4 regions of the Actinomadura luzonensis genome follow, and region 1 is predicted to be linked to each of the others. Evidence: riboswitches for the same ligand, from Rfam matches in the RefSeq annotation. Region 1 holds a riboswitch; each other region holds the start of a gene.
The links. A riboswitch is a leader RNA that binds a small molecule or an ion and turns the genes downstream of it on or off. The one in region 1 is predicted to bind cyclic di-AMP.

Region 1 (4,719 bases):
TCCAGCCGGTCGACGAGGCGGGCCGCCCAGGGGTCGCCCAGGATGGGGTGCGGGTCGAGGCTGTCGCGCCAGCGGCCGTAGAGGGTGATGAAGGCGCTGTTCCTGATGCCGTGTAAAGCGGTGTCGATCTTGTTCATGGCGTCTCTCCTCGGTGGAGGGCCTCGCGGGCCGCGGCGGCCTCGCGCGGGGTGACCAGCGGATGGGAGTGGACCTCCAGCAGCGCCCGCAGCAGCCGGGCCTCGCCCTCGGGGGTGGTGAGGTCGGCGTCCATGCTGCGGGCGACGTGCTCGTGCAGGACCGCGATCGACAGCGTCATCGCGGTCCGCACCGCGGCGCGGGCGCGCAGGTCGGCCTGCGGCTCGTCGGGCCGGGCGGCGTCGGCCTGCGCCAGCCACCGCTCGTGGATGCGGACGAACTCGTCGAACAGCGCCCCGGCCGCGCCCTCGCTCAGCGCCCGGCCGAGGTAGCGCTGGTAGGGGCCCAGCGCCGAGGGCCGCACGTCGGGGGCCGCCCGCATGCCGTCGGCCTCGACCCGGGCGTCGAGCCGCCGCAGCATCCTGATCAGCTGCTCGTCGCACGCCTGGCGCAGCCCCTGCTTGGACCCGAAGTGGTGGCGGACCAGCGACGGCGCCACGCCCGCGATCGCGGCGACCGCCCGGAACGTGGTGCGCTCGAAGCCGAGCTCGCCGAACAGCCTGACCGCCGCGTCCCTGATGCGGGCCCGGGCGGTGAGGTCTTCGGGGTCCGGTGCGGCGGCGGCCATCCATGCTCCCTTGTTCGTTCGTGCAGTGTGCTGCTCACCTAAACAACAGACTGCACTGTTGTGCAGCGAAGGGCAAGAGCCGGGCGGGCGGGAGTGTCGCGGGGTGCGGCGGAACGGCGTCCGCTCAGGTCAGCGCGGGTATATCGTCACCTCACGTCACCGGATGATTACGCAGGGGAGGCGTCGTGGGGGAAGCGGGCAGCCATCTGTCGCGCGAGCTGCGGCGGCTGCACCAGGCGGCCGGGCGGCCGTCCTGCCGGCTGCTGGCCGACCTCGCCCGGCGGCAGCGGCCCCCCGTCAGGCTGACGCTCGCCACGTTGTCGGCCTGGCTGTCGGGCACGGAGGTGCCCGCCGACCCGGTCGCGTTCCGGTTCCTGGTGCGGGCGCTGGAGGACCGGGTCTGGCGGTACGGGCCCGTCGTGCCGTACTGGCCGCTCGGCTGGCGCGCCTGGGAACGCATGCGGCAGCGGGCCGCCGGTGAGCACGCCCCCGCTCCCCGGCGGGCCGCCCGGCCCTGGCGGCGGCTGGGCCAGGCCGCCGCCGCGCTCGCCGCCGCCACGGCCACCGCCGCCGTGATCGTGCTGCACGACCTGCCGCGCCCGGCGCTCGTGCCGCCCGTGGTCGCCGCCGCCGACGGGCTCACCGTCGCCGCCGACCCGCTGCCCGGAGCCGCCCCCTGGTACGTCGCCCGCCGCGTCTCCGGCCCCGCCGCCTGCCCCTCGTCGTGGGCCTGCTTCTACCAGTACGACGACTTCAACCGCCGCTCCCCCGGCTGGATGATCCTCGCCCACGACCCTGGCGGCCGCGCCACCGGCTGCTACGACTTCACTCCCCCGTACGACAAGGCGATGAGCTCCTGGATCAACAACACCGCCGTCGCCATCGCCTGGCACCCCGCCCACCACGACCACGGCCCGCCCCACCGCATGAACCCGCACGCCCGCGCCGCCCACCTCGGCCTCGCCGCCCGCACCGCCTCCTCCTTCCACATCCTGGCGGGCAAAGCCCGCCCCTGACCGCGGCATGCCCGCACGTGACCTCCGCCCGCCCTCGCGTGGGTCTCATGACGCGGGAAGGCGGGCAGGACCCGCCCGTGACCGCGGCATGTCCGCACGTGACCTCCGCCCGGCCTCATGGGGATTTCATGACGCGGGAATGACGCAGGTCAGAGGCGTGTTGTACAGTTCCGTGAGCGTCGCGGAGACGACGCCATGTTCGACACCCTCCCACCGCCGGGCGACGAATGCCCGCGGCCGCTGAATCCGCCGTCGCGCGGAACCGGGGACCCAATCTCATCGGGGTGAATCGGCGCTCAGCCGCGCCGTAGGGCAGCTTCCAATGCCCGAACCCGTCAGCTAACCCGGTAAGCGGCATGGAAGCACAAAGGAGCAACTCCCTCATGGCCATCAGCCGTCTCATCCGTGCCCGCAAGCTCGACGCCGCCAAGCTCGCGCTGGGCGCGACGCTCGCCGCCTCCGCCTTCGGCGCCACCGCCGCCGTCGACGCGCAGGCCGACAGCGCCAGGCAGAACGCGGCCGCGCCCGCCGTCAGCAACCGCGACGCCCGCGTCAACGTCACCGCCCAGCAGGTCCTGGACCTGGCCAGGGCCCAGGTCGGCACGTCCGAGAACGCCAGCGGCGGCGGCACCAAGTTCCAGCAGTGGTACGCCGGCTCCGCCCGCGCCGGCGAGACCGTGCTGCGCGACGGCGGCAGCCGCGCCGCCTACCTCAACGCCCCCTGGTGCTCGATGTTCGTCTCCTGGGTCGGCGAGGAGAGCGGCGCCCGCACCCAGGTCGGCTGGGACGCCTACACCGTCGCCCACGCCAAGTGGTTCGCCGCCAACCAGCGCTGGGGCACCGAGCCGAAGCCCGGCGCCGTGGTGTTCTTCTCCTGGAGCGGCAGCAAGAGCCTGAGCGCCATCAACCACGTCGGGTTCGTCGTCAAGGACAACGGCGACGGCACGATCTCCACGATCGAGGGCAACACCGGCAACGGCAAGGTCGAGGAGCGCGTCCGGCCGGCCTCGCAGGTCGTCGGGTACGGCTACCCGAACTACGCCGCCTGAGCCCGCCGGGCCAGATCAGGCCAGATCAGGTCAGATCAGGCCCGTACGGGTCATTCCGGGGGCCAGTCGCGCAGGACGGCGTCCAGCGCGTCGAGCGTGCGGGCCCAGGACAGGTCCGCCGCGCGCGCCGTGCGGCTGAAGCCGCCCTGCGTCTCCAGGCTGACGAAGCCGTGGAAGGTGCTGTGCAGCATGCGCACGGCGTCGGTCTGGGCCGGCTCCGGCAGGTCGTAGCCGCGCAGGATGGCCCGGGTCATCTCCGCGTGCCGGCGGGCCGCGCTGGCGTAGGCGGTCGCGTCGTCCAGCGGCAGCTGGGCGGCGGCGTACCGGCCCGGATGCTCCTTGGCGTAGCCGCGGTAGGCGTCGGCGAAGGCGACCAGCGCGTCCTTGCCCGCCCGGCCGGCCAGCGCGGCGGCGGCCCGCTCGGCCAGCTCGGCCAGACCCAGCACCGCCACCCGCACCCGCAGGTCGTGGGCGTCCTTGACGTGCGCGTACAGCGCGGCGGGCTGGACGCCGAACCGGCGGGCCAGCGCCGAGACGGTCAGGTTGTGGAAGCCGATCTCGTCGGCCAGCTCGGCCGCCGCCAGCGTCAGCCGTTCCGCGGTCAGTCCCGCCCGTGCCACCCGCGCCCCCACAACTTAAAGCCTTTAAGGATTTGCATAATAGCATTAAGGAAACTAGCCTCGCCGCTCATGAGACCTCTGACCGAACGCGACATCCGCACGTCGTTCGTCAACTGCTCCAAGGGCGAGGCCGGCCGCGCCGGCATCCCCAAGGACCTCCACGACCTGCCCTGGGACGACCTCGACTTCCTCGGCTGGCGGGATCCCGGCGCACCCGAGCGCGCCTACCTGGTCGCCGAGCGCGACGCCCGGCTGACCGGCGTCGCGCTCCGCGTCACCTCCGGCGGCTCGCGCGCGTTCACCTCGCGCAGCATGTGCTCGCTGTGCCTGACCACGCACACCGGCGGCGGCGTCGCGCTGATGACCGCCCGCCGCACCGGCGAGTCCGGCCGCCAGGGCAACTCCGTCGGCCAGTACCTGTGCGCCGACCTCGCCTGCTCGCTCTACCTGCGCGGACGCAAGGAGTCCGCGGGCGCCGGCGTCGTGGAGGAGTCGCTCACCCTGGCCGACAAGCTCGCCCGCACCCAGGCCAACCTGCGCTCCTTCCTGGACCGGGTGACCGGCTGACCGGTGACCGGGTGAGCGCTCAGCCGCGCACCGGGCCGATCAGCTCCTCCGCCGCCCAGCTCGCCGCCCCCGGCGGGTACGGCGACGGCAGGTTGAGCACGAAGTGCGAGAACCCGGCCTCCCGCAGCCGCCGCAGGGACTCCCGGGCCGAGGCCGGATCGTCGTAGGAGACGGGCAGCTGCACCGAGCGGGTGATCCCGGCCGGGTCCCGGCCGATCTCCGCGCACAGCTCGTCCAGCACGGCGGCGCGCCGCACCAGGTGCTCGACCGGGTTGACCGGCGGGCCGATCGCGTTCCAGACGTCGGCGTGCTCGGCGACGACCCGCAGCGTCGCGGTGCCCGAGCCGCCGATCAGGATCGGCGGGTGCGGGCGCTGCACCGGCTTGGGGCTGCAGCGCGCGCCGGTCAGCCGGTAGTGCCGCCCGGCGAAGTCGAAGACGTCCTCGGTCCACAACCGGCGGATCACTGTGCACGCCTCGCCGAGCGCCGCCACCGCCGCGCGCCACGGCACCAGCGGGATGCCGTACCCGTCGTACTCGGGAGCCACCGCGGCGGCGTCCGGCAGGCCGCCCACCCCGATCCCCAGGTCGAGCCGGCCGCCGGAGATCACGTCGAGCGTCGCCGCCATCTTCGCCAGCACCGCCGGCGGGCGCAGCCGGTTGTTGGTCACCATCAGCCCGAACCGCAGCCGCCGCGTCTGCACG
Region 2 (4,719 bases), 3.1 Mb from region 1:
TGACCAGGCTGGACACCCTCCTCGCCGGGCTCGCCCGAGAACGCTCGACGGGCGCGCTCCGGGTCGGCCGCAGCGGCACCATCTTCCTGTCGGACGGGCGCGTGACGTACATGGAGTGCGCCCAGGTGCCGAGCCTCGAGCGGCTGCTCACCGCCAGGGGGCGGATGACGGAGGCGGCGCTCCGCGCGGTGCAGGCCGAGGGCGGCTGCGCACGGCTGCTCCAGGAGGGCTCGCTCACCCAGGGCGAGCTGCAGTACGCCGTCCTCGGCGCGGTGCTCGACGCCGCCTTCTTCCTGCTGCCCATGAACGGGACCCGGCCCAAGTTCCGTCCCGGCGAGGAGCACTGGCTCGGCGGGCAGTGGTTCTTCGACGTGGCGGGGCTGGTGCGCGAGTGCGCGCGGCGGCGGGCCCAGCTCGCCACCGTCTGGCCCGCGGCCGACGTGGACGTCAGCCCGGTGCGGCCGGTCGCCGCGCTGCCCGGGCACGGGGTGACGCTCGACCGGGTCCAGTGGGAGGTGCTGGTCCGGGCCGACCACAAGGCGACGCCGCTGGAGCTGGCCAAGCAGGTCGGCCGGTCGGGCTACTCGGTGCTGCTGGCGGTGCGGCGGCTGGCCGCCGCCGGGCTGCTGGCCGCCCCGGACCCGCAGCCGGCCGAGGACGAGGCGCGGCTGCCGAAGCGGGCGCGCGGCGAGCTGCCGCGACCGCCCCACCATCCGGAGGCCCCGCGGTTGCCCGCAGGGCCGCCCATCACGGGGGACCCGACCGATATAGCGCTGCTGTTGCGGCTGAAGAAGGCGCTAGAGGAGCTGTCGTGAGGTTTCCCTCACTCAGGAGGAGGCCACGGGTGGAACTGAGCCAAGAGGTTCTGGAGGAGATGACGCTCCTGCGCGAGCGCACTCCGGACGTGAGCGGGAGCGTCGCCTGCACCGTGGACGGCCTGCAGGTGGCCTGCGACCTGCCCGACGAGATCGGCGAGCAGGCGGCGGCCCTGGCCGCGGCGCTGCTCGCCATGAGCAGGCGCATGCTGATCATGACGCATCAGGGCGCCTTCGAGGAGACGCTGATCTCCGGCACCGCCGGCTTCGTGGCCTTCTACGCGGCCGGCCCCACGATCGTCCTCACAGTCCTGGCCGGGCCCGGCACGAACGTCGGGCTCCTGCGGCTGGAGGGCAGGAAGACGGCCGCCGCGGTGGCGGCCGTCGCAGCACGCAAGCACTGACCCATCCCGGCAGAGAAGGAGGAATCATGGCAGGCATGGACGTCTCTCTCAAGGAGATGATGACGATCGACGGTGCGGTCGGCGCGGCTGTCGTCGACTACGGCAGCGGCATGGCGCTCGGCACCCTCGGCGGTTCGAAGGACCTGGACCTCCAGGTCGCCGCCGCGGGCAACACCGAGGTCGTCAAGGCGAAGCTGCGGACGATGGACTCGCTGGGCCTCAAGGAGAGCATCGAGGACATCCTGATCACGCTGAGCGGGCAGTACCACATCATCCGCCCGATCACGGGCCGCAGCGGCAAGGGGCTGTTCCTCTACCTGGCGCTCGACCGGGGGCGGGCCAACCTGGCCATGGCCCGCCACCAACTTCGCGGCATCGAGGAGAAGCTGGAGGTCTGACGCCGTCCGCCCGTGGCCCGCGCCCCCGATCCAGGGGTGCGGGCCGCGTCGTGCCGTCGCTCAGGCGCTCGTGAGCTTGGTGATCTCGGCGGCGATGTCGGGCCAGAGCGCGCGCGGCAGGTCGTGCCCCATGCCCGGGTAGGTCACCAGCCGGGCGCCGGGGATCGCGGCGGCCGTGGCCTGGCCGCCCGCGAGCGGGACGAGCTGGTCGGCCTCGCCGTGCAGCACCAGCGTGGGCACGCGCACCCGGCCGAGGGCCTCCACCCGGCTGCCCGACGCCATGATCGCGGCGAGCTGGCGGCCGGTGCCCGCCGGGTCGAAGCAGCGGTCGTAGGCCAGCCCGGCGAGCGTGGTGACGCGCTCGCGGTCCAGCTCGTAGCCCGGCGACCCGATGACGGACCAGGTCCGCACCGCCTGCTCCAGCACGCCGTCGCGGTCGGCGGCGGGGCGGGCCATGAGGATGGCGGCGGCCTCCTGCGTCGGCGGGGCGATCTCCGGGCCCGGGGTGGACATGATGGAGGTCAGGCTCAGCACGCGCTCCGGATGGCGGACGGCCAGCGCCTGGGCGATCATCCCGCCCATCGAGGCGCCCACCACGTGAGCCCGCGGCCAGCCGAGGGCGTCCATGAGGCCGGCCGTGTCGTCGGCCATGTCGTCCAGCAGGTACGGCGGAGCCGTCCCCATGCCGGGCAGGCCGGCCTCCGCGAAGTGCGTGGACAGGCCGGCGTCGCGGTTGTCGAACCGGACGACGTGGTGCCCCTGCTCGGCCAGGAGCTCGCAGAACTCCTCGTCCCAGTGGATGAGCTGGGCGCCGAGGCCCATGATGAGGAGGAGCGGGCGGCCTTCTGGCGCGCCGAAGCTCTCGTAGGCGATGTCGATGCCGTTGGCGGTTACGCGGGTGGTCACCCGACCAGAATGTCATTCTGGTCCGGCGTCCGTAAAGGGTGACAGGCCGGTGTCAGCCCCTGGTCACCAGCCGGCGGAGGCGGTCGCCGCCCAGCACGACGCCGCCGCCCGCGAGGGCCAGCACGAACGACAGCAGCATGCCGGCCACGCCGGTGCCGGCCTCCTTCGCCTCCACGGCGGCCGGGGCGGCCTGGGTGTGGCGGCCGACGACGGTCTCGACGCCCGCGCGCCCGCCGGGGGCGGCGGCGACGGCCTTGCCCGCGGCGGCCCGCCCGTCCTCCGCCTCCGCCCGCGCTGCCTCCGCGGCGGCGTCGTCGGCGGCGTCGGCGGCGGCGTCGTCGTCCGCGGCGGCTACGGGCTCGGCGGCCTCGGCGGCCTTCTCCTGCGGCTGCTCCGCCGCCATCGGCTTGGCGGCCGGCTGCTCCGCCTTCTCCTCGGCGAGCACCTTCGGCGGCTCGGCCGGGTTGTCGTCGCGCTCGGACCAGGCGCCGGTGGAGAAGGCGACCGGGTAGTTCTTCTTGCCGACGCCGTCGCCCCACTTGGTGATGACATAGTCGATCTTGATGTGGCCCTCGCCGCCGATGCCGTCCACGCCCAGGGTGTCGGAGTTGAACCTGCCCCCGGTCAGCTCGGCGAAGGTCTTGGCGTCCAGGTCGAGCATGACGCCGCGGCTGGAGGGCTCGCCGGGGCCGCGGTCGCCGACGAAGAAGGGCATCTTCTTGCCCTCGTACATCACGTAGCCCTCGGTCAGCAGGGGCCAGCTCGGGCTGGCGGCCAGCCCCTTCTGCATCGGCTTGCCGCTGGCCGGCAGGCCGGTGTCGCCGGCCCGACCGGAGGAGTCGTCCCAGAAGTAGGAGGCCGTGGTCGAGCCCTCGAGCAGGATCTTCTCGTCGGTGTCAGCGTGGGCGGGGGTGCAGACGGCGGTGAGCGCGCCGATCGAGCAGGCGGTGAGCACGGCGAACGAACGCAGGCCGAAATGGGCAGACATGGAGCAGTGAGGTCCTTCGCGAGGGGACGGGGAGACACGCTCAGGGAAGAAGGGCGCAGCCGGGGAGGACACCTGACGGGGGAGGCTGCGCGGAGCGCGGAGAGAACCTGGAGGCGGGGCCGCTCAGCGGGCGGCCGGCACTACACAGTCCGGGAGGGGGCACTCTGGAATGGCGACGCGTGGGGAGCCGGCGTCCGGGGGTGTGACGCGGTGGGGCATGCGGGGTTCCTCTCCATCACGCCTACCGGGTTAGCTGACGGGTTCGGGCGAGGAGATGCCCTACCGGCGCAGTGCCGGATTCACCCCAACAAGGTGGGTCCCCGGTTCCCGAGGGGCTCGGGATTCGGCTGGTTGATTGGCTGACACTTAACCACGCGTACCGGACGAACGCAAACGAATCGTCATGAATCGGGCGAAAGATCTACCTATCTCCTGGGCAAAGAAAGAGGGGGCGCGGAATAACCGCGCCCCCTTCGTCAAGCCGGCCTCAGCCGCCGCTCTTGCGCCTGAAGGATCGTTTGTTCGCAGCCGGACCGTGCGTCCCATGGATCTTCGACGGGTCGCCGCCCCTGCCACCAGCGCCGTTGCCCGCGGCCTGGCCGCGCTTGCGCTCCAGCGCCTCGCGGAACTTGCGCTTCATCTCGTCCTCGGGAGTTTCGCTGACTTCCGGCTCCGGTGATTCCGCCATTGAGGACCTCCATGGTGTTGGGACCCCTCCAGCTTCGCACGATGCTCCTTACGATGCGAAACCGGCTTCAATCTTGCTCGGCGGCGCAGCGGGCGTCTCCAGCCGCCTGCCGGGCATGGCCGCCAGCGCCACGAAGGCGATCAGCGCTCCGGCCACGCCGATCGACGGGATGACGGCCGCCGCGGCGGCGGCGTGGGCGGCGGGCAGGCCGTGCGCCGGGGCCTCCGCCGCGACGGTCGAGGTGTAGAGGGTGCCGCCCACGGCCAGCGCCACCGAGCCGCCGATCTGGCGGAAGAAGGTGAGGTTGGCCGAGGCCGTGCCGATGTACTGGGGCGGCACCGCCTGCTGCACGGCCACGGTCAGCCCCGACAGCATCGGCCCCATGCCGAGCCCGATCAGCGCCATCCAGGCCGCGAGCGCCAGGCCGCCGGTGTCGCGCGCGAGGTTGAGGCAGAGCAGCGTGCCGGCCGTCAGCAGGAACGGGGAGACCAGCAGCCACGGCTTGTAGACCCTGGTCCTG
Region 3 (4,719 bases), on a different contig from region 1:
CGTCGCCTGGGCTGCACGGTAGAGCCGTACCAGGGTCCCCTCACTGAACCGGTCCGCGAGGAAGCGACACGCCAGCCACGCCTCCTGGTACGCCCGCGCGAGCCGCGCCGGGTCGCGCCCGTCCGCCGCGAAAGCCGCGGGTCCGGGCAATTCGCCGGGCAGGCGTCCGGCCCGGACCTCGCCGGCCAGTTCGGCGGCGGCGACCGGCACGGGCAGCCCGGCGTCGCGGTAGCCGACGTAGTCGGCGAACCCCTCGTACAGCCAGGGGGGCAGGCGGTCGGTGCCGGCGGCCACGTGGGTGAGCTCGTGGGTGAGCACGACGTCCCTGCCGGTGGGGTTGAGGCGGGCGAAGGCGTCCGGGACGACGATGACGCGGTCGCCGTCGGCGAGGGCGGCCAGGCCGGCCACGGGCCCGGCGCCGACCAGCCGGGCCGCCTCGGCGGCGCTCGCCGGGACGACGACCAGGGGCCGTACCGGCTCGCCGAGGACGTCCGCGACCCGGAGGGCGGCGGTGTCGGCCCGCCGCGCCAGCTCGGCGAGCGTCGCGGCCGGCGTGCCGTGCCCGACGACCACGGAGCGGGCCCCGCGTGCCGTGACGGTCTCCCCCGGCCACAACGCGCGGGGGACGGCCGCGCTCGCGGCGGGGACGAGGGCGAGGAGCAGGAGGGCGCCCGTCGCGGCTCGTCGGCTCACCTGCTCGGACACGTTGCCCGATGCTAGCGGGGGCGGGGCGGCCGGGGGCGGGAAGGGGACAGCCCCGCCCGATCCCCTCGCGGGGATCGTGGCGGGGCCGTGTCACATGCCGGGACGGACCGCGCCCACGAACGACGACCTGCGCCATCCGCTCAGCTTGTCGATGCGTACCCGTTCGCCTGTCCGCGGCGAATGGATCATTCTGCCCTTGCCGACGTACATGCCCACGTGGCCGAGCCCGTTGAAGAACATCAGGTCGCCTGGCTTGAGGTGCTTCCACGAGACCTTCGTCCTGATGCGGGCGAACTGGCTGCTCGCCACGCGAGGGAGCCTGACCCCGGCCTTCCTCCAGGCGTACTGGACGAGTCCGGAGCAGTCGAACGAGCCGGGGCCGGTGCCGCCGTAGCGGTACGGGTCACCGATCTGGTTCTTGGCCACGGCGACGGCCCGGTGGGCCCTCGCCTGTTGCCGGGCGGCCTTGGCGGCCCTGGCCGACCTGGTCGTTCTCGCCGACCGGGTGGTCTTCGCCGACGTGGTCGTGCGGGCCGTGGAGGCCGTGGAGGTGTCGCTTGCCGCCGCCGCCTGGGCCGCGGGGGCATGGAGGATCACACCTCCGGCCGTCACGGTCATGGTGAGCGCCGCGCCGCTGAGGGCAAGGCGGGACAGACGGGGGTTGAGAGGGGAGGTAGACAGGATTTCTCCTTGAGTCTTCCACGAACGCCTACCGGGTTAGCTGACGGATTCGGGCCTGGAAGTAGCCCTACGGCGCCGCGGTGGCGCCGATTCACCCCTGATCCCTGGCGAACGGGATCGATGGGTCCCCGGCTCCGTGCCTCCTGGCTGCACGGATTCGGCAGGTCGCCGCCCTGGAAGCGCGTCTTCGCGCGCATGGGGATGCGGGGGCGACCGGCGGATTGTCTATCTGTCACACATCGGGGGGAACCGATGGAGGTTGCCGCGACATGGCGTGCCGCTGCGACGCCAGAAGTTACGCCGAAGGTCAAGGAACGGCAAAACGCCAGTCAGCTTGTCAAGATCAGACAGGGGGTCGAGTCAGAATCGAAACCCCTGCTGGAACACCAGGTTCCGTTACCTAAATGTGACCCTTCTCACAATTCCCGGCACACGCCGCTGTAAGGTACCAATTGTCACTTTTGTCACACCTGTCACAGGGCTGACACGTGGGCACGCTCCCACGAGACCCCCGGGAGACACGGGTCTGATGGGACCGAAACCAGTCAGGCGACAGCCCGGAACGCGGGCGATCCGGGCTCAGGGCCGGATGGCGCCGACCAGGGACCGGCCGTACGACGAGAGCTTGACGATCTTGACGACGTCGCCCGTCTGCGGGGCGTGCACGATCTGCCCGTTGCCCGCGTACATGCTGACGTGGCCCAGCCCCTCGCTGAAGATGAGGTCGCCGGGCTGCAGCGCGTCCAGGCTCACCCGCCGGCTCGCCCCCCAGGCCCACTGCTGCCAGGTCGTGCGCGGCAGCGACACGCCCGCGGCCCGCCAGCTCGCCTGCGTGAGCCCCGAGCAGTCCCAGCCGCCCGGGCCCGTCCCGCCGAACACGTACGGCTTGCCGACCTGGGCGAAGGCGAAGCGCAGCGCGGCGGCGGCGCTGCCCGAGGCGGAGCCGGTGTACTTGACGCCGGTGCTGTTCGGGTTGCCGGCCTTGTAGGCGTTCAGCTTGTTCAGCAGCTTCTTCTGCTCGGCGATCAGCTTGAGGATCTCCGAGCGTTCCTTCTCGACCCCGTCGCGCTCCTCGTCGGCCGACTCCAGCGCCTTCTCGGCCTTGTCACGCTCGGTCTTCAGCCCGCGGTTCTCCCGGTCGAAGGCGCTCAGCTTCTCGGCCCGCTCCTTGGAGACCTGGCCGGCCAGCGCGAGCCGGGCGAGGAAGTCGTCGGGGTCGTCGGAGCCGAGGAAGCCCGGCAGGGACGTGACGTCGCCGCCGAGCTGGTAGCTGTCGACCGCCATGGTGATGACCTGGGCGCGCAGGTCGGCGACGGTGGCCAGCTTGCGCTTGTAGCTCTCGTTGAGCTTGGTGTAGGCGCTCTTGGCGGCCTTGTAGCGCTCGGTGGCGGTGTTGTAGCGGTCGACGACCTTGTCCGCCTTGTCGTTGAGCTTCTCCAGCTTGGCCTTGGCCTGGGCGAGCGTGGGCTTGGGATCAGCGACCGCGGCTCCCGTGGGTGCAAGCACCAGTCCGAACGCGATCCCCGCGGCCACCGGTACCCGGCCAAACCTCACTGCGTCGCCTCCCAGGGGTAAACATCTGGGGCGAATAGTACAGAAGTGGCGCGTGGGGTCTCACCCGAACGCCCAAAACGAGCAAGTCGTAATCTAGGCGCGACCCAGGCGACGCAGCAGCAAAGCAGACGGAACGGGTCTGGCGCCCATGCGCCGCACCGACTCGGCCACCTCGCGGTCGGAGGACACGACGGCGATGGCCCGCCCCGGCGGCTCGGCGCGCACGAGTTGCCGGATGAGGTCGTCGGCGATCTCGCCCGGGTCGCTGAACAGCACCCGCACCCCGCGCGGCGCCACGACCTGCACCGGGGCGTTGAGCTCGGCCCCGTCGAAGACGACCGTCACCTCGACCCGGGTCTGCGCGGCCAGCCCGCCGAGCCCGGTCATGAGCCGGTTGCGCTGGTCGGCGAGCGTGAGCGTGCCGTAGCCGGTCTTGGTGACGTTGTAGCCGTCGATGATGAGGTGGACCTGCGGCACCGCGAGAAGCTGGTCGAGGAGCTGCGGGTCGTCGTCGGCCAGCGCCCGCGCGGGCACGCCGCGCACCCCCGGCCGCTCGCCGGTGTGGGCGGTGACGGAGTCGGCGGGCCGGCTGATGGTGGTGGGCAGCCCGAGCTCCCTGCGCAGCCCGGCGGAGGCGTCCTGGAGCGCGTCGAGCAGCACCCGGATGCGGGCGTCCTCCAGGCTGCGGCCCTCGCGGGCGGCCCGGCGGGAGGCTTCGAGCTGCTTCTCCACGTCCGACAGCCGCTCGCGCAGCCGCCGCAGCTCGGACTCCCCCGCGCTGCCCGCGGCCACGGCGGCGGTGCGCGCCTCCTCGGCCGCGCGCTCCATCTCCTCGGCGCGGGCCACGGCGGCCTTGGCCCGCTCGCGGGCGTCGTGGAGCTTGCGGCGCAGGTCGGAGTTCTCCGCGCGGGCCAGCTTGAGCTGCTCGCGCAGCCGGTCGGACTCCTCCTTGGCGGCGCTCTTCTGCGCGGCGAGCTGCTCGCGCAGCCGGGAGACGACCTCCTCGCGCTCGGAGCCCTCGGCGGCCACGGCGGACTGCGCGAGGTCGCTGCGGGCGAGCTCGATCATCTCCTCCCAGCCGGGCGGCCGGGTGAGGTAGGCCGCCGCGGCCACCAGCACGGGGTCGGCGGCGGGCGGGATGACGCCGTCGGCCAGCGAGGACACCAGCTCGGGCCAGCCGGCGGCCACCGACTCGGCGACCAGCTCGCGGAACTTCTTGTCGTTCTCGAGCTGCGCGGCGATGGGCGCGCTGCCGAGTTTGGCCCGTTTGCGGGCCTCGAACTTGGCGATGCCCCGGAGGGGCGGCGGGATCGTGGCAGGGGGCATCGTCCCGAGAACCGTGGCCGCCAGGTCGACGACATTGAGCCGCACCTGCTCGGGAAGCGGGCGAGACAGGCCTTCACCCGCTGAACTCATCCCACTTGTCCCTTCGTGACATGCCCTTTCAGACAAGGGTACGGCTGCCGCGTACCTGACCGTAACGGCCACCCGTGTATGGACGAGCGCTTGGTTGGGGGTGTACGACAGGTGAACGGCGGATGTTCGTCTGGGAGGCCCACCGTGACGGAGCAGATGCGCACCTCCACCCGCGACCTGGGAGAACTGCGCGAGCAGGTGACCGCGTGGCTGCGCGGCCGGGTCGGCGGGGACGCCACCGTGTCCGAGCTGGCCCGGCCCACCGACAACGGCATGTCGAGCGAGACCCTGTTCTTCACCGCGGCCTGGGGCGGACGGCGAACCCGCTGCGTGGCGCGGCTGGCGCCCGCGGGAGAAGCTGTT
Region 4 (4,719 bases), 2.9 Mb from region 1:
GCCGGGGGCACGTGGCCGACCCGTCGCACGACGAGCCGACCACCGTGGAGATCCGCCAGTTCAACGACCTGGTGATCGAGGACCCGCGGGTGAGCGTGCTGCTGCTGCCGGTGGCCGACGGCATGACGCTGATCACCAAGCACTGAGCGGGCGGCCGGGTCCGCGGGTTCAGGCGATCTTGTGGACCCAGCCGTGCGCGTCGGGGCGGGCGCCGTACTGGATGCCGACCAGCTCCTCGCGCACCCGCATCGTCACCGGGCCGGGCGTGCCGTCGGCGACCGTCCAGGCCCGGTTGGCGCCCTTGACGGAGCCGACCGGGGTCACCACGGCCGCCGTGCCGCAGGCGAAGACCTCGGTCAGCTCGCCCGACTCGCACGCCGACTGCCACTCCTCGACCGAGACGAGCCGCTCCTCGGTCTCCAGGCCGAGGCCGGCGGCCAGCTCGAGGATCGACTCGCGGGTGATGCCGGGCAGCAGGGTGCCGGTCAGCGCGGGGGTGACGAGCTTGTTGCCGAAGACGAAGAACAGGTTCATCCCGCCCATCTCCTCGACGTACTCGTGGGCCTGGGCGTCCAGCCACACCACCTGGTCGCAGCCGTTCTCGACGGCCTGGCGCTGGGCGACGAAGGCCGCGGCGTAGTTGCCGCCGCACTTGGCGAAGCCGGTGCCGCCGGGCGCGGCCCGGGTGTACTCGGTGGACAGCCACACCGAGACGGGCTTGATGCCGCCGGTGAAGTACGACGCCGCCGGCGAGGCGATGACCATGTACTTGTAGCTCTTGGACGGGTAGTTGACGCCCAGCCCCGCCTGCGTGGCGATCATGAAGGGGCGCAGGTAGAGGCTGTGCCCCTCGGTCGTGGGCACCCACTCCTCGTCGGTCCTGACGAGCAGTTCGAGCGACTCGACGAACGTCTCCTCGGGCAGCTCGGGCATCGCCATGCGGGCGGCCGAGCGGTTGAAGCGGGCCGCGTTGGCGTAGGGGCGGAACATCACGATCGAGCCGTTGATCTGCCGGTACGCCTTCAGCCCCTCGAACAGCTCCTGGGCGTAGTGGAAGACCGCGGTGGCCGGGTCGAGCGAGAGCGGCCCGTACGGCACGAGCCGGGCGTCGTGCCAGCCGCGGCCCTCGGTGTAGTCGACGGTGATCATGTGATCGGTGAAGGATTGCCCGAACCCGGGGTTCGCCAGTACCTGCTCCCGCTCGGCCGCGGTGCGAGCGTGGTCGGATAGCTGCACGTCGAAGCTGAGCTTCTGAGCGATGGTCATGACGACGGTCCTTTTCTCTGCGATTTCGCGAAAATCTACCGGAGCCCCGGAGCCTGCGGACGCCGCGGGCTCCGCGGTCCCGTGATGGTGCGGCAGCACTGCCCGGAGGCAGCTCGTACTTCCTATTGTCTCGCCATATGGGATGACAAGCGGCCAATGGGGTGGTTCGACCGTTTGGACAGCAAAAAGCGCCTGGCAGTCCAGTCCGGACCGCCAGGCGCGTACGGGAGCTAGGCGGCCCTAGCCGGATACTCGCGCGGTGATGTCGTCACCGATCTGGGACGTGCTGCGCCCCGCGCCGCCCGCCGCCCGCTCGGCGAGGTCGGCGGCGACCGCCTGCTCGACCTTGGCCGCCTCGGCGGCGAGGCCCAGGTGGTCGAGGAGCATGGCGACCGACAGGATGGTGGCGGTCGGGTCGGCCTTGCCCTGGCCCGCGATGTCGGGGGCGCTGCCGTGCACCGGCTCGAACATGCTGGGCGCGCTGCGCTCGGGGTTGACGTTGCCGCTGGCGGCCAGCCCGATGCCGCCCGCGATGGCCGCGCCGAGGTCGGTGATGATGTCGCCGAACAGGTTGTCGGTGACGACGACGTCGAAGCGCTCCGGCTGCGAGACGAAGAACATCGACGCCGCGTCGATGTGGCAGTAGTCGGTGGTGACCTCGGGGTACTCGGCGGCCACCCGGTCGACGGTGCGCTGCCACAGGTCGCCGGCGAAGGTGAGCACGTTGGTCTTGTGGACCAGCGTCAGCTTCTTGCGCGGGCGGCCCTGGGCCTTGTCGAAGGCGTAGCGGACGACGCGCTCGACGCCGTAGGCGGTGTTGAGCGACTCCTGGGTGGCGATCTCGTGCGGCGTGCCGCGCCGCATCGCGCCGCCGGTGCCGGCGTAGAGGCCCTCGGTGCCCTCGCGGACCACGATCATGTCGATGTCGTCGGGCCCGGCTCCGGCGAGCGGGGTCGAGACCCCGGGGAAGAGCTTGACCGGGCGCAGGTTGACGTAGTGGTCGAAGGCGAAGCGCAGGCGCAGCAGCAGGTCGCGCTCCAGGACGCCGGGCGGCACGCTGGGGTCGCCCACCGCGCCGAGCAGGATCGCGTCGTAGCCGCGCAGCTCCTCCATCACCGAGTCGGGCAGCGTCTCGCCGGTGCGGTGGTAGCGGGCCGCGCCCAGGTCGTAGTGCGTGGACTCGATCTTCGTGCCCACGGCCTCCAGGACCTTGAGCCCTTCGGTGACGACCTCGGCGCCGATGCCGTCGCCGGGGATGACGGCCAGGCGGATGTTACGCGACTCCATGCCGGTACCTTACCGGGTCGTCTCGCCTGCCGAACACCGCATCTCATTCATCGGACTATTTCCGTAAAGTCCGGTTTACGGGGTTTGCGGTCTTTTGACCGTTTCGTTAGAGTCCCTGACCTGCCTAATCCACGCGGCGGTTCGCGTGGAGCCGGGGACCCACTCTCCCCCCAGGGGCGAATCGGCACCGCGCCGTAGGGCTGCTTCCAGGCCCGAGCCCGTCAGCTAACCCGGTCGGCCGTATGGAAGGACAGTCCCCTGTTCCGCATCGCCATGTTCGTGGCGGCGGGCGCAGCCGGCCTCACCGTGCTCGCCTCCCCCGCCCAGGCATCCACCACCACCCCCGAGGACGCGCTCGACCAGGCCGCCCTCACCACCACTCTCACCGGCCCCGAGCTGAAGAGCATCCAGGACCGGCGCTACCGGCCCGCCTGGAAGGTCGCCCTCGACTTCGCCCTGGACAAACAGGGCGTCCCGTACCTGTGGGGCGGGACCGGCAGAGGCGGGTACGACTGCTCGGGGCTCATGCTCCGGGCCTACGAGAAGGCGGGGATCGACCTCCCCCGCACGGCCGCCGAGCAGTACGCGGCGTTCGGCCGGAAGATCGCCTGGAACGACCTCAGACCCGGCGACCTGGTCTTCTTCAGCGGCCTCGGCCACGTCGGGATGATCTCCCGGCCCGGTTACATGGTGCACGCGCCGCACAGCGGCGACGTCGTCAAGGAGGAGAAGCTGTCGAGCTGGCGCAGGGACGCCTTCGTCGGCGCCGTGCGTCCCGACGCCAAGGGCGTGCGGGAGTGGGCCGAGCGGCGCGCGGCGCCCGCCCCGGCCATGCCGGTGGCCTCGGTCCTCTGAACCGGATCTCCGCCGAACCGTCCGGGCGGCCTCGTACCCCTGGGGGGCCGCCCGGACCTCGGCTACCGGCCGGAGCTCTGCGGCGCGCCGCCGTTGTCGCGGCGGTCCAGCGCGGTCTGCAGGGCCTCGGCGGCCTCGTCCTCGTGCTCCTCGGCGCGGTTCCAGGCATACATCTCGTACATGGTTCTCATCTCGTTTCGCGGGCGCGTTCCTACGGGTGAGGTCGGACCCCGGTCGCGAATCCGAACGGGGGCCTGTCGTCGCGGGCCCGGGTCACGGGCCGGGACGATGGGACTTACCGGCCGACGCATGCCGCTCACCGCGGCGAGTCGTCGACCTGCCCTAACAGGCCTCGCCGCGGCAGGTAATGAGTACGAGCACCTGGCGCATGTGCCTTCCACGGTAACCGAGGAATCTCGTTGGATGTCCTAGTATCTTGCATGCTGAGACAACAAAAGGCCGCCGCCCGAGCCGGGCGGCGGCCTTGTCGCAGGCGGGAGGGGGTCAGTCCTCCAGGTCCACCGAGCGGCCGCTGTCGGCGCCGATCTCGGTGGCGATCTGCTCGATCACGTCGGCCGGGATCGCCGAGTCGACGGTCAGCGCGATGAGCGCGCTGCCGCCCTTGGTGTCGCGGGCCACCTGCATGGAGGCGATGTTGACGCCGTGCTCGCCGAGCAGGCGGCCGACCACGCCGACGATGCCGGGCCGGTCGGCGTAGGTGAAGAAGGCGAGGTGGGCCGTCGGCTCGATCTCCATCTCGTAGCCGTTGACCTCGACGATCTTGGTGATCTGGCGCGGGCCCGACAGCGTGCCCGACACCGAGACCTGGCGGCCGTCGGCCAGCACGCCGCGCACGGTGACGACGTTGCGCCAGTCGGGGCTCTCGGAGCTGGTGACCAGCTCGACGGCGACGCCGCGGTCCTTGGCCAGCAGCGGCGCGTTGACGTAGGTGACCTGCTCCTCGATCACGTCGGCGAAGACGCCCTTGAGCGCGGCCAGCTCGATGACCCGCACGTCCTGGGAGGCGATCTCGCCGCGCACCTCGACGTCGAGCTTGGTGGCGACCTCGCCGGCGAGGGCGGTGAACACCCGGCCCAGCTTCTCCGCCAGCGGCAGGCCCGGCTTGACGTCCTCGGCCACCGCGCCGCCCTGGACGTTGACCGCGTCGGGCACGAACTCGCCCGCGAGCGCCAGCTTCACGCTGCGCGCGACCTGGGTGCCGGCCTTCTCCTGGGCCTCGTGCGTGGAGGCGCCGAGGTGGGGGGTGACGACGACCTGGTCCAGCTCGAACAGCGGGCTGTCGGTGCAGGG

Region 2: another riboswitch for cyclic di-AMP. It lies ahead of MF672_RS01895 (hypothetical protein); the one in region 1 lies ahead of MF672_RS16975 (CHAP domain-containing protein).
Region 3: another riboswitch for cyclic di-AMP. It lies ahead of MF672_RS43925 (C40 family peptidase); the one in region 1 lies ahead of MF672_RS16975 (CHAP domain-containing protein).
Region 4: another riboswitch for cyclic di-AMP. It lies ahead of MF672_RS02925 (C40 family peptidase); the one in region 1 lies ahead of MF672_RS16975 (CHAP domain-containing protein).

Annotation. Positions count from the first base shown of each region.
Region 1 is NZ_JAKRKC020000001.1:3,465,900-3,470,618, reverse strand. It holds gene MF672_RS16990 (class I SAM-dependent methyltransferase) at 1-137, opposite strand, end outside; gene MF672_RS51390 (TetR/AcrR family transcriptional regulator) at 134-763, opposite strand; gene MF672_RS16980 (hypothetical protein) at 949-1,779, shown strand; cyclic di-AMP (ydaO/yuaA leader) riboswitch at 2,008-2,147, shown strand; gene MF672_RS16975 (CHAP domain-containing protein) at 2,163-2,828, shown strand; gene MF672_RS16970 (TetR/AcrR family transcriptional regulator) at 2,879-3,448, opposite strand; gene MF672_RS16965 (FBP domain-containing protein) at 3,518-4,015, shown strand; gene MF672_RS16960 (LLM class flavin-dependent oxidoreductase) at 4,035-4,719, opposite strand, start outside.
Region 2 is NZ_JAKRKC020000001.1:389,503-394,221, forward strand. It holds gene MF672_RS01875 (DUF4388 domain-containing protein) at 1-815, shown strand, start outside; gene MF672_RS01880 (roadblock/LC7 domain-containing protein) at 845-1,219, shown strand; gene MF672_RS01885 (hypothetical protein) at 1,246-1,617, shown strand; gene MF672_RS01890 (alpha/beta hydrolase) at 1,678-2,523, opposite strand; gene MF672_RS01895 (hypothetical protein) at 2,576-3,511, opposite strand; cyclic di-AMP (ydaO/yuaA leader) riboswitch at 3,735-3,870, opposite strand; gene MF672_RS01900 (DUF5302 domain-containing protein) at 3,999-4,199, opposite strand; gene MF672_RS01905 (MDR family MFS transporter) at 4,248-4,719, opposite strand, start outside.
Region 3 is NZ_JAKRKC020000002.1:2,920,346-2,925,064, reverse strand. It holds gene MF672_RS43930 (basic secretory family protein) at 1-705, opposite strand, end outside; gene MF672_RS43925 (C40 family peptidase) at 796-1,323, opposite strand; cyclic di-AMP (ydaO/yuaA leader) riboswitch at 1,397-1,559, opposite strand; gene MF672_RS43920 (C40 family peptidase) at 1,966-2,892, opposite strand; gene MF672_RS43915 (NYN domain-containing protein) at 3,034-4,356, opposite strand; gene MF672_RS43910 (phosphotransferase family protein) at 4,501-4,719, shown strand, end outside.
Region 4 is NZ_JAKRKC020000001.1:607,764-612,482, forward strand. It holds gene MF672_RS02910 (O-methyltransferase) at 1-146, shown strand, start outside; gene MF672_RS02915 (branched-chain amino acid aminotransferase) at 169-1,266, opposite strand; gene MF672_RS02920 (3-isopropylmalate dehydrogenase) at 1,507-2,553, opposite strand; cyclic di-AMP (ydaO/yuaA leader) riboswitch at 2,665-2,808, shown strand; gene MF672_RS02925 (C40 family peptidase) at 2,833-3,408, shown strand; gene serA (phosphoglycerate dehydrogenase) at 3,913-4,719, opposite strand, start outside.